Methanococcus maripaludis: one gene and its partner. The protein of the gene in region 1 binds, or shares a complex with, the protein of each later gene. Links are inferred from orthologs where the notes say so. Each region holds a gene or a part of one and is shown on either strand. Other genes may lie near its edges.

Region 1 (5,624 bases):
TGAACCGCATGGTGCATTTCGATTTACAGTTACAGATTTAACGATAGTTTCCCCAATAATCTCAATTTCGGGAGATCCAAAATATTGTGCAAATTCATCAATGTATTTATCTCCAACTGGTTTTAAAGAACAGAACGGTTTTGGAAACACAATTTTTATCCCTGTTAAAATATCTGAAATTTCAGATTTTAACCCCCTTGTAATCTGTTTTGGACTGTGTGACTCGATAATTATCGATTTTGCATTTGTTTTTTTAGCAATATCACATACTATTGAATTAATATCTCCAAAAAGGCCAACTGAAATTATTAAATCAGAGTCTTTTAAATTTTCTGGAACATATTCAGTCACATCATCAATGTATTCGGGTAAATTTTCAGGAATTTCATGAATTGAAACGATATTCTGGGCAAACTTTTCTAAAATCGTATTCAATATTCTTTCACCGTAGTTTCCGGAATAAAGTACTGTGATTTTCATGATTTTACTCCAAATTTAACATTTCGCCATACAATAAATTGCTTAAATGCCCAATTTTTTCAGGCGGAGTTTTAAATACACGTTCTGTAAAATCAAACTCATTTTCAATTTTTTCCAAAATTTCTTTTAAATTATCGCGGTCAATTTCAATTTCATGGCTTGAATCAATCAATGCTCGTTTAACTGTTCTATTCCTATGCTGGAACATAGCTTTTAAAACTTTTTTGAAAAATTCTTCATCTTTGACATGATATTTAGGTTCCCTTTTAGTTAATTTTACAATTGCAGAATTTACATCCGGTTTTGGAGAAAATGCACTTGGGGGAACTTTACAGATAAATTCAACATCTGCATTATACTGTACTGCAACGCTTAACCTACTGTATTCCTTAGTATCTGGTTTTCCAGCCATTCTTTTTGCAAATTCGTACTGATACATTAGAACTGCCGTTTCAAAATCTTCTTCTAAAAATTTAAATGTTATTGGCGAAGAAATCTGGTAAGGTAAATTTGCAACGATTTTATTGAATTCAATACTTTTTAAGTCAACTTTTAAAGCATCTGACCATATAATTTCAACATTTTCAAATTCAGCAGTTATTTCATCTGCAAAAGGTTTTAACCGTTCATCAAGTTCAATTACATAAACTTTTTTTGCAATTTTAGCAAGTTCTTTTGTCAGTGCCCCTTCTCCAAGCCCCACTTCCAAAACTATATCTTTATCGTTTAGTTCTGCACGATTAATTGCTTTTTTAACAAAATTTTTATCTTTTAAAAAACATTGGCCTAATTTTTTAGACTTTTTCATCATTTCACGTTTAAATAAGTACTATTTGTTTAGAAATTGTTTTTGCTTTGTTTAAAAAAGGTTCCCTATCCATGTGAGGGAATAAATCTACAAAGCAGACATCTCCTGTGATATCCAGATTTAAAAAGTTAGAATTAATAATTTCAACTTTTTCGAATACGTCTTTTGAAAAGTTTAGCTTTAAGTTATATATAACATCTTTTAATGCATGGGGATTTATGTCTGAAAATATAACCTTTTTTGCACCTTTTTTTAGTGCTGCCAGCCCCAAAGTTCCAGATCCGCAGAATCCATCGACCACCACCTTTCCCTTAAGATTTAAACGGTCAATTTTTGCAATTTTTGGATTAAATGGTCGTGGAAATTCGATGTGAACTTTTGACTGGTTTTTACATATAACGACGCAGTCCATGATCGATTTTAAAACAAAAATGTCGCATCTAAAATCGTCTCCCGCAATGAGTGTATTTACTTCGCCAGAGTCTTCTGGACGATTAAAGCTATTATTTTTTGAGTTATTTGAAATAACCCCTTTAACTTCGGGTATTTTTAATATTTCTGTTGCACAAGCTTTTGATACATCTTTCATCACAATTAATTCATCATTAGATACAACAGGCAGATATTTTAAAGGGTATCCAATTTCGACCAACGGAGTTCCAGCATCCCTTAAAGTTACAGCTTTTAAATCATTATTTTGAAGTTCATGATACTCAGACATTAAATTTAATACGTCAAGCATTACATCATCTAACTGCGAATGACCACAAACACATTTTCTTTTTCTTTCATCAAGATTTAAATCACATATAGAAATTGTTTTAGAAATTGGGCCATTACAATTTTCGCATGGTTTGTAAGACTTCAATTTATCGATAACTGCCCCCTTTGATAGCATAAAATCCCCCAAATTCGTTTTATTAAATTATGAAAAAACGAATATAATTAATTTTTTAAATGAAGTTTGTGGATTCTTAAAATTCTTTAAAATTTTTCAAAGGGTTCCAAAATAAAAAAATAATTTAAAAAAAGTAAAAAATTATCTAAGCAAATTAACAACATTTGCTTCTATTTCTTCTTTTGGTCTTCCAGTAATGCTTGCAAGCCCTTCTGCAAAAATTACCGCATATTTCATAACATATTTTCGTTTCTGTTCTTCTTCTTTTTCTTTTCTTAATTTTGAGATGTGCTTTTCAAGCTCTCTTGCACATATCATTAAAGACTGCCTTATTTCATTGAAAATTTCTTCATTTTCTTCGTTGCTTGATGCAATTGCCTGTTTTCCTGCTGATGTATACGGGATGTGTGTTGAAATAAGGTTTACAAATACAGTTACTGGAGCATCTTCATCATTTCTAAGACCATATCTTCTCCAGTTAACACTTTTAACAGCATTTGTTAAACCACAACCTGAGGTATCAAAAAGTAATGGTACGTGATTTGAAAATCTCATGATTTCCATCTTTCGTGACTCATCACCACTTCTTCCAGCTTCTCCACCATAAGCAAGACCTACTTCAACTGCAAAAGGAACTCCTCCCTTGTAAGTTTTAGGTTTTCTTGTCAGGGTCTTTAAAAACTCAGGTTCAAGAGTATTAAGTGATTTTTCAATGTTTTCCTCACCAATTGGCCTTAATCCAACTGTTGAAGGTGCCATAAAGTCCATATCCTGTAAAACATTTACAATGACTTCAGAATCTTTCCAAGTCATTTCTTTTGGATTTTTCTTTAAAAGGTCCTTGATTGATTTTCGGTATTTTTCAAGCTCAGTATCAGAAACCATTGCAAGGTCCACGAGGGATTTTACAAATTCTGCCGGAGATTTTGTAATGTTTTTCAATTTTCTTCTGAATTCATCAAGTAGTGATGCATTTAAATATTTTTTATCCATGTATTCCATGAAATTTTCAGGTTTTTTCTTGAAATGATTTTTAATCTCTTTTATTTCTTCATCATCCAATTTTTGAACCAAATATTGGGTTACAAGATATTTCATACAGTAAGTTTTTAATTCACCCAAACCTTCAGGGAGGCCATTTATAAGTTGTTTTACATCTTCAATTTCTTTTTTATCAAAATAATGGCCGTATATATCAAAGTATTTCGTGAAATCAAAGTTTAAGTAACAGCTTACAATTGTATCCCAAAATACACTTGAACGGTAGTTTTCAAGAAGCGTATCTCTTAAAACGTACTCTTCAAGTTCCTTAATTCTTTTCATGGTGACTCTTGAAAGTTCACTATTTAACATGCTTGAAACTCTTGAAGAATCCGTTACTCTTGAAATGTGAAGTAATTCATCAGTTGTTAACCCGTATGGGTGTGGTTTCATTACTTCAGGTCTTTCTGGTATATCATTTACAGTTCTTTCAAAAACAATTGTTTCTTCCGGATCTTCCAAAGTAATTTTAGCGTGCGGTGCTGAAAGACTGATCCTTCTTAAATATTCAAATGGTCCTTGCTCTCTTCTATTGTATGTAACATCTTTAAATTCTCCTTCAACCCTAGTTCCTCTCCAAAATCCTTCTCGAGTGTTTCTTGAAACTACATCCCCTTCGTTTTTCTCGATACTCATTTTAATTTCCATTTCATAAATAGTACCGTTTCCAGTTGAAGTTGTAATTTTTAATGGCTTTCCGGTTGTCATCTGCGCAAATAATAATACACCTGCAGCCCCGATACCCTGCTGACCTCTTGACTGGACCAGCCTGTGTAATTTTGACCCTGCAAGCATCTTACCAAATACTTTTGGAACAAATTCAGGAGGAATTCCTGGACCGTTATCCTCAATATTAACTCCAAATGTTTCAGAACCTATTTTTTTGATTTCGACCGCAATTTCAGGAAGAATTTCAGATTCTTCACATGCGTCAAGGCTGTTTGTTACAAGTTCGTGTACAATTGTAGTCATACTTCTTAATCTACCGCTGTAACCGAGCATGTGCCTGTTTTTCCTAAAAAACTCTGAAATTGAGTGTTCTTTAAATTCATCAAATAAGCTTTCTTCGACAACCGCGTTAGTATCTTCAGCCATTAAATCACCACAGTTCATATAATTATAGTAAATATAGACAAAATAAAAATCATAGTTTAAAAATTCACTAAGTTACTTTGTGAATTAAATAATATTTCGTTTTAACTATAGAATACGGGGTATATATAGAGTACGGATATCAATTTTTTAAAATTTTAACATAATAACCATTTTAAATTAAGTTCATATTTTCAATTGACATCTTTTAGAGCATCTTTTCAATAGGCTATTTTTAGGAGTATTTAGAAAAATTCGAAAGTAACTATAAATATTGAGGTTATTAATTTAAAAATAACAAATCATTGCAAACAAATTCAGGCGATTAAAATGGATTATTTACTAATTTCTTCAGAAACCGACCCTGCAAGTCAGAATCTTAAAAAACACGTTGAAAATTACGGATACAGTGTATTTAATATTGAAAAAAAGTCAACTCAAACAAATTATTCAGAGTTTCCACAATCTGAAATGTATATATTTTTATCAAAACATGCAAGCGAGAGCAAAAAACCAACACTCACAGTACATACTCCCGGAAATTTAACTGATGATAATTCACATGGTGGAAATCCAGAAGAAATTTCTCCATGTAACCCGGTATTCAATACATTAATGCTTCAAAATATGAATAAATACAATGAAATGGAAGAATATCAAGAATTAGGGTTTGATGTAAGTTTTGAAGTCCTACACCACGGCCCAACTGATTTAAAGGCCCCATCTGCATTTGTAGAGATCGGTAGCAGTGAAGAACAGTGGCAGATTGACGATGCAGCAGAAATTATTACGAATTCCTTGATCGATACATTAAATTCCATTCAAAATTCTGAATACGATGAAAAAGAAAAAATAATCGGAATCGGGGGAGGTCACTATTCTCCTAAATTTACAAAACTCGCGTTAAGAGAAGAATATTATGTTGGATATTTGACCCCGAAACATGCAAAACTCTCTGAAAATATATTAAATCAGCTGACTTCAAAACAGGAATTTGATTTTGTAGGAATCGACTGGAAAGGGTTGTATGGCGAAGATAAAAGAAAATACGTAGAATTTTTCGATGAAAATGATATTTCATGGCAGAGAGTTTGATATTCATTTACTGGAAAATTAATGATTAAAAAATATATATTAAAACAGGACATAAGTGAGAATAACTTAGATTACAGACCATATATTTGGTAAATATTCGAAAAATTCAAAACAGGCGATTTAAGGTTAGAAAAAGCCAAAAAACGTTTTGAAAATTTTGCCGAATTTAAAAGAACCTAAATTATCGAAAAAACTAATTTTAGAATTAAA
Region 2 (5,595 bases), 1.3 Mb from region 1 along the record:
CCTAAAGGAGGTCCTGCTGTTGCTTTCCCACCAGATACGAGTATCTCTACTACTTGTTCTGCCATATATTCACCTCTAAATGAATCGTGTTTAGTATCGCAATAATACTATCATAAGTTCCTTATTCTTATTTATGTGTATCCTATTTAAAATTTACCATGACATTATAAAATACAAATTAATCCTGTTTGGATATAATTTTAACCTGTTCAATACCAACAGTTATTGGAATAGGCACTGCTGCATCAATTAATTCGAGCGTAATTTCTTCTTTATGTTTGTCCACCCTTGTAACTCTTGCCCGTTCACCTTTAAATGGACCTCCGACCAATTCAACAACATCCCCTTTATCAATATGTTCGATAATTTTTGTTGGAGTTAACAAATGATCGAGTTCATTTACACTGGTTTCACCAGGTACAATTCCTTTTACTTTAAAACTTTTTCTAACAAGTTCGTCTAAAGCCCCTTTGTTAGCAGCTTCAATAAGGATGTATCCTTTCAAATCTTCGGTTGCCAAGATTGAGAATACTTCCAAATTCTCTTTTTCAGCTCTTGACGCCAGAGATTCTGCAACGTTTTTTTCCTGACCTGTAGTGGTCCTTACTGCAAAAATCATAATATCACCAAAACGGAATAAAATTTGAAAATAAATAATTTTAAAAATAGATCTCAAAATAATTGAAAAGAATTATCGATTTATACTATATATATCTATTCATAAATTGAAAAATATGAAAGTATGTTTCGTGTTTTAAGGCTTTATTAATGCTTTTAAATAAGTTATAGGCACGTGTATTACAAACCCGACAAAACCAAGAAGGCATATCCCAAGACCAGTTACTTTTGAAATTGTTATATATTCCTGTCTTGTTGGCTTTCTTGAAATCATTAAAACTCTTTTACACTGTTGTAAAAAGTCTTTTAATCCATTTAATGTCGTATTTAACTTTGATTTCTGCACTTCAGTATTCATAGTTTTTTCTTTTGCCATAGTATCCCTCGGCATTACGTTAAAAAATTAAACTTAGATTTTTGGGATATCTATTAAATATCTCTTTTTCGTTACATCAACAGTGTAATCGCCAGTTGATTTTGTACCTGTAACGATGAGTAAAACTCTTAATGAATTTTCGAGTGTTTCATCGATTGTGGTTCCCCAAATAATCGTTGCTTTTTCGTCTAATCTATCTGAGACAGTTGAAACAATTTCTTTTGCTTCTTCAAGGCTCATGTCTTCAGGGCCAGTTATGTGGATTAATGCACCGGTTGCACCATCAACATCCACACAGAGAAGTGGGCTGTTTAATGCGATTTGTATTGCTTCCCTTGCTCTTTTTTCAGAGTCGCTCTCACCAATACCCATCATTGCAATTCCGCCGTTGTTCATTACTGCTCTAACGTCAGCAAAGTCCACGTGAATGTCTCCAGCGTTGTTTACGAGTTCAACCATTCCTCTGACTGAATTCATTAAAACTTCGTCTGCAACCTTGAAAGCTGTTCTTAATGGAACGTTTTGAACAATCTCTAACAATTTATCGTTAGGAATAATAACAATAGTATCTGCAACTTCTTTTAATTTGTTAAGACCTTCAATTGCATTTGACATCCTTACTTTTCCTTCCATTGAGAATGGTAATGTAACAACTGCAACTGTTAAAGCACCAACTTTTTTAGAAATTTCTGCAACTACTGGAGCAGAACCTGTTCCTGTTCCACCGCCAAGTCCGCATGTTACAAATACGAGGTCGGAATCTTGAACTGCTTTTTTAACTTCTTCTGAATTTTCTTTTGCAGATTCTTCACCTTTAACTGGGTTTCCACCTGCACCGAGTCCTTTTGTGAGATTTTTACCAATTAAAACTTTATGATCCGCGTGAGTTTTTACAAGTTGCTGTGCATCTGTGTTTATTGCAACGATTCTTGCTCCATCGATGCTTTCCGCAATTAATCTATTTATTGCGTTGTTTCCTGCACCACCACAACCTACAACAGTTATCCTTGCTTTTGACTGTTCGATTAATTCCAGTAGTTCTCTATCGATATCTGAAAGCTGTTCTGAAGCAGGTTCCAAAAAATCTGTTTGTGCTATGTTTTTTAAGAATTTCAAGATTATTACCTCCTCATGAAATAGTGCATGCCCTCAAAGCCCTGATTGTGTGGGTTTTAAATAATCATTGGAAATATATAAGTTACAAGATTTATATCTTTTGATTAGGACCAATACCAAAAATATAGTTATAAATAAAAATACTTATATTCGGAATATAAAAGCCGATTATAGCTTTCATTTATTTAATTCATATTTATATTATTTTCTATTAAAATGCGGTGAAACTGTGATAACCTCAGAAGAGAGAAATTTAGCGGCCAAAAAATTACTAAAACTTGCTAATGGCATGTATGAAGATATCATACGAGGAAAAAGACCAAAACTCACCTTCCCAATAAGAAGCCTTGCCAATGCAAAATTTGATGTCGAAAAAGGAACTTTTGCGATACTTGGAAAAGAAAAAGATAGGATGTTAACGGTAAATCAGGCAAAAATATTTGCTCAGACTATCAAAATGATGGAATTTTCAAAAGGACTGCTTGATACAAACGATTTCTCAACTCTGAGAGAAGCATATTATGTTTCCAAAAACTGGGGTGAAGCAAGATTTGATGACCAGCAACCTTCAAACGGAGTTATTGAAGATATTGAAGCTGCTTCAGAATTTTTAAGAGAAGATTTAGGATTTATTCCTGAAGAAGATGGTGCAGCAGTTATCGGACCGTTAAGAATTGTTGACAGGACTGCTGAAGGAGACGAAATTAAAATTGACTGTACAAAACTTGGAAGTGGTGCATACAGCATCCCTAATGATGTTACGAAATTGGAATTTGAAACAAAAGCAGATTTTATTTTGGCAATCGAAACTGCGGGTATGTTTGCAAGGTTAAATGCAGAAGGATTCTGGAAAAAACACAACTGTATTTTAATCTCTTTAAAAGGGGTTCCTGCAAGGGCAACTAGAAGGTTTATCAAAAGATTAAATGAAGAATATAAATTACCGATTTTAGTATTCACGGATGGTGACCCTTACGGATACTTAAACATCTACAGGACGTTAAAGGTAGGAAGTGGTAAGGCAGTTCACTTAGCAGACAAATTGGCAGTGCCTGAAGCCAGACTTATTGGAGTAACGCCTCAGGATATTGTTGACTACGAACTTCCAACGCACCCCCTAAAAGATCACGACATAAAAAGATTAAAAGATGGTTTGAAAAACGATGATTTCGTTAAATCATTCCCTCAATGGCAAAATGCGCTTGTTCAAATGGCAGACAGTAAAGTAAGGGCAGAACAGCAGTCTTTAGCAAAATACGGTTTAAAGTATGTTGTTGAAGAATACTTGCCTGCAAAAGTTGAAGACTCGAGTACATGGCTCCCATAATTAATCTAAATATAATTACAGTATCTCAGCAATCTGGGATCAAAAACAATATCCTAAAACTATTTTTCTTTTATTACGATAAAATCGGCCGATATTAAGTCAAAATTATAGAAAACCATATAAATTGATCCTATATATTCAATAACGGGTAATCCCCCAATATTCAAAAATATATAATGGAGACTAAACAATGGATTGGCCGTTTAAAGCTTTTACATTAACGTTAATTACACTATCCTTATTGGCAGTCACTAGCGCAAATTGTGGCTTTGATGGATGTGAATCAACTTTTTCAAACGTAACTTACCAAAATTTTAACGAAAACTATTCTAATTTATTTGATAATAACCACAATCTATTCTTCGAATTAAACAGCCCTTTTAAAAATAATATGGGGTACAAAACTTTTGAAGTTAAAGCATATGCTCCATTAAAGAAAACGTCTTCAAAAATAGATTTGCTTGAATCAAGATATGTCCCAGTAACTACAGTAGACACTTCTGAAGATAATACTGACACTTCTTCTGAAGATAATACTGACACTTCTTCTGAAGATAATACTGACACTTCTTCTGAAGATAATACTGACACTTCTTCTGAAGATAATACTGACACTTCTTCTGAAGATAATACTGACACTTCTTCTGAAGATAATACTGACACTTCTTCTGAAGATAATACTGACACTTCTTCTGAAGATAATACTGACACTTCTTCTGAAGATAATACTGACACTTCTTCTGAAGATAATACTGACACTTCTTCTGAAGATAATACTGACACTTCTTCTGAAGATAATACTGACACTTCTTCTGAAGATAATACTGACACTTCTTCTGAAGATTACGTTTATTTACCTTCAAAAATAACGCAATCTCCAAAAACATCGCTATATATCATTAAAACTACCCCCGAACCAGTAGTAGAAGAACCAGTAGTAGAAGAACCAGTAGTAGAAGAACCAGTAGTAGAAGAACCAGTAGTAGAAGAACCAGTAGTAGAAGAACCAGTAGTAGAAGAACCAGTAGTAGAAGAACCAGTAGTAGAAGAACCAGTAGTAGAAGAACCAGTAGTAGAAGAACCAGTAGTAGAAGAACCAGTAGTAGAAGAACCAGTAGTAGAAGAACCAGTAGTAGAAGAACCAGTAGTAGAAGAACCAGTAGTAGAAGAACCAGTAGTATATAAAAACGCTCAGATTGAACAATATATACTTGAATATACTAACATGGAACGCTCTTCATATGGTCTTGAAGCGTTAGTACTTGATAGTGCATTAAGCCAGATTTCACAAGATCACAGTGACGACATGGCAGAAAATGATTATTTCTCCCATGTAAACTTGGACGGGGAAACTCCTACCGATAGGGCCATTGCAGCAGACTACAACGTTGTAAAATACCTCGGAGATGGATATTACTCCACAGGAATTGGCGAAAATATTGCAAAAATGCCTACCGGAAATGTAATTGGAATTGGATATGTTTCAGATGATGCTGAAAGTATTGCAAAAGCTATCGTGGATGCATGGATGGACAGCGATGGCCACAGAGCAAACATTCTAAACTCTCAATACACCAATATAGGTATTGGCGTTGCATTTGATGGTACGTATTATATTGCAACACAAAATTTCTACTAATTAACCTACAAATCTATCTTTTTTTATTTTTTTCAACCGAAATTTAAAGCTATTGCCCATTTATCAATTTTTCTTGAATTTAAAACCCAAAAATATTAATAAAAACTAAACAATAGCAGATATCATCTAAAATTATCGGATTGGTGAATCTATGAAAGCGGTTATTTTTGTTGTAGATGGACTTGGAGATAGGCCCGACAAGAATGGAAATACTCCATTAAAAGAAGCTAAAACTCCAGTAATGGACAGAATGGCTAAAGAAGGAATTTGTGGACTTATGAATTCCGTTGATATTGGGGTGAGGCCTGGAAGTGACACTGCACACCTTGCTCTTTTAGGATACGACCCGTACACAACATACACCGGAAGGGGACCTTTTGAAGCGTGTGGTGTTGGTGTTACAGTAAAATCCGGAGACATTGCATTTAGGTGCAATTTTTCATCAGTTGACGAAAACTTTATCGTAACTGACAGAAGAGCTGGAAGAATTGAAAATACATCAGAACTCGAAAAAGAACT

Evidence for each region. Proteins that work in one complex are often made in the same cells at the same time.
Region 2: the proteins of MMJJ_RS00015 (region 1) and MMJJ_RS06965 are in contact, whole or in part, in a crystal structure (PDB 2ZBK), measured with the Saccharolobus shibatae proteins. The link is inferred for Methanococcus maripaludis from one-to-one orthologs. Residues at the interface, in WP_218266310.1 of Saccharolobus shibatae: Glu463, Lys467, Leu469, Tyr471, Leu472, Lys473, Tyr474, Ile475, Pro476, Glu477, Val478, Arg480, Ser481, Leu482, Thr484, Phe485, Leu486, Ser488, Glu503, Lys507, Leu508, Lys511, Ile518, Glu519; in WP_218258439.1 of Saccharolobus shibatae: Phe25, Leu26, Val29, Glu30, Gln31, Leu32, Lys34, Gly35, Glu36, Pro37, Phe70, Leu71, Asp72, Leu73, Ala76, Lys77, Met80, Val83, Leu84, Ala86, Ser87, Tyr90, Asp91, His110, Ser111, Leu114, Lys115, Ser116, Glu126.

Annotation. Positions count from the first base shown.
Region 1 is NZ_CP026606.1:230-5,853, reverse strand. Bases 1,826-4,794 are described here. They hold MMJJ_RS00015 (DNA topoisomerase VI subunit B), read right to left. Parts: upstream 4,323-4,794; coding sequence 2,328-4,322; downstream 1,826-2,327. Other genes in these bases: MMJJ_RS00010 (D-aminoacyl-tRNA deacylase), read left to right, coding at 4,650-4,794; MMJJ_RS00020 (50S ribosomal protein L11 methyltransferase), read right to left, coding at 1,826-2,186. Outside these bases: MMJJ_RS00030 (DUF166 domain-containing protein), read right to left, coding at 1-480; 16S rRNA (adenine(1518)-N(6)/adenine(1519)-N(6))-dimethyltransferase RsmA, read right to left, coding at 485-1,288; more of MMJJ_RS00020, read right to left, coding at 1,299-1,825; more of MMJJ_RS00010, read left to right, coding at 4,795-5,414.
Region 2 is NZ_CP026606.1:1,276,937-1,282,531, reverse strand. The notes cover bases 1,449-4,388. They hold MMJJ_RS06965 (DNA topoisomerase IV subunit A), read left to right. Parts: upstream 1,449-2,339; coding sequence 2,340-3,437; downstream 3,438-4,388. Other genes in these bases: MMJJ_RS09505 (CAP domain-containing protein), read left to right, coding at 3,679-4,388; ftsZ (cell division protein FtsZ), read right to left, coding at 1,449-2,110. In the rest of the region: MMJJ_RS06985 (50S ribosomal protein L11), read right to left, coding at 1-65; MMJJ_RS06980 (transcription elongation factor Spt5), read right to left, coding at 179-619; MMJJ_RS06975 (protein translocase SEC61 complex subunit gamma), read right to left, coding at 755-994; more of ftsZ, read right to left, coding at 1,028-1,448; more of MMJJ_RS09505, read left to right, coding at 4,389-5,076; MMJJ_RS06955 (2,3-bisphosphoglycerate-independent phosphoglycerate mutase), read left to right, coding at 5,228-5,595. UniProt on the Methanocaldococcus jannaschii protein: Relaxes both positive and negative superturns and exhibits a strong decatenase activity.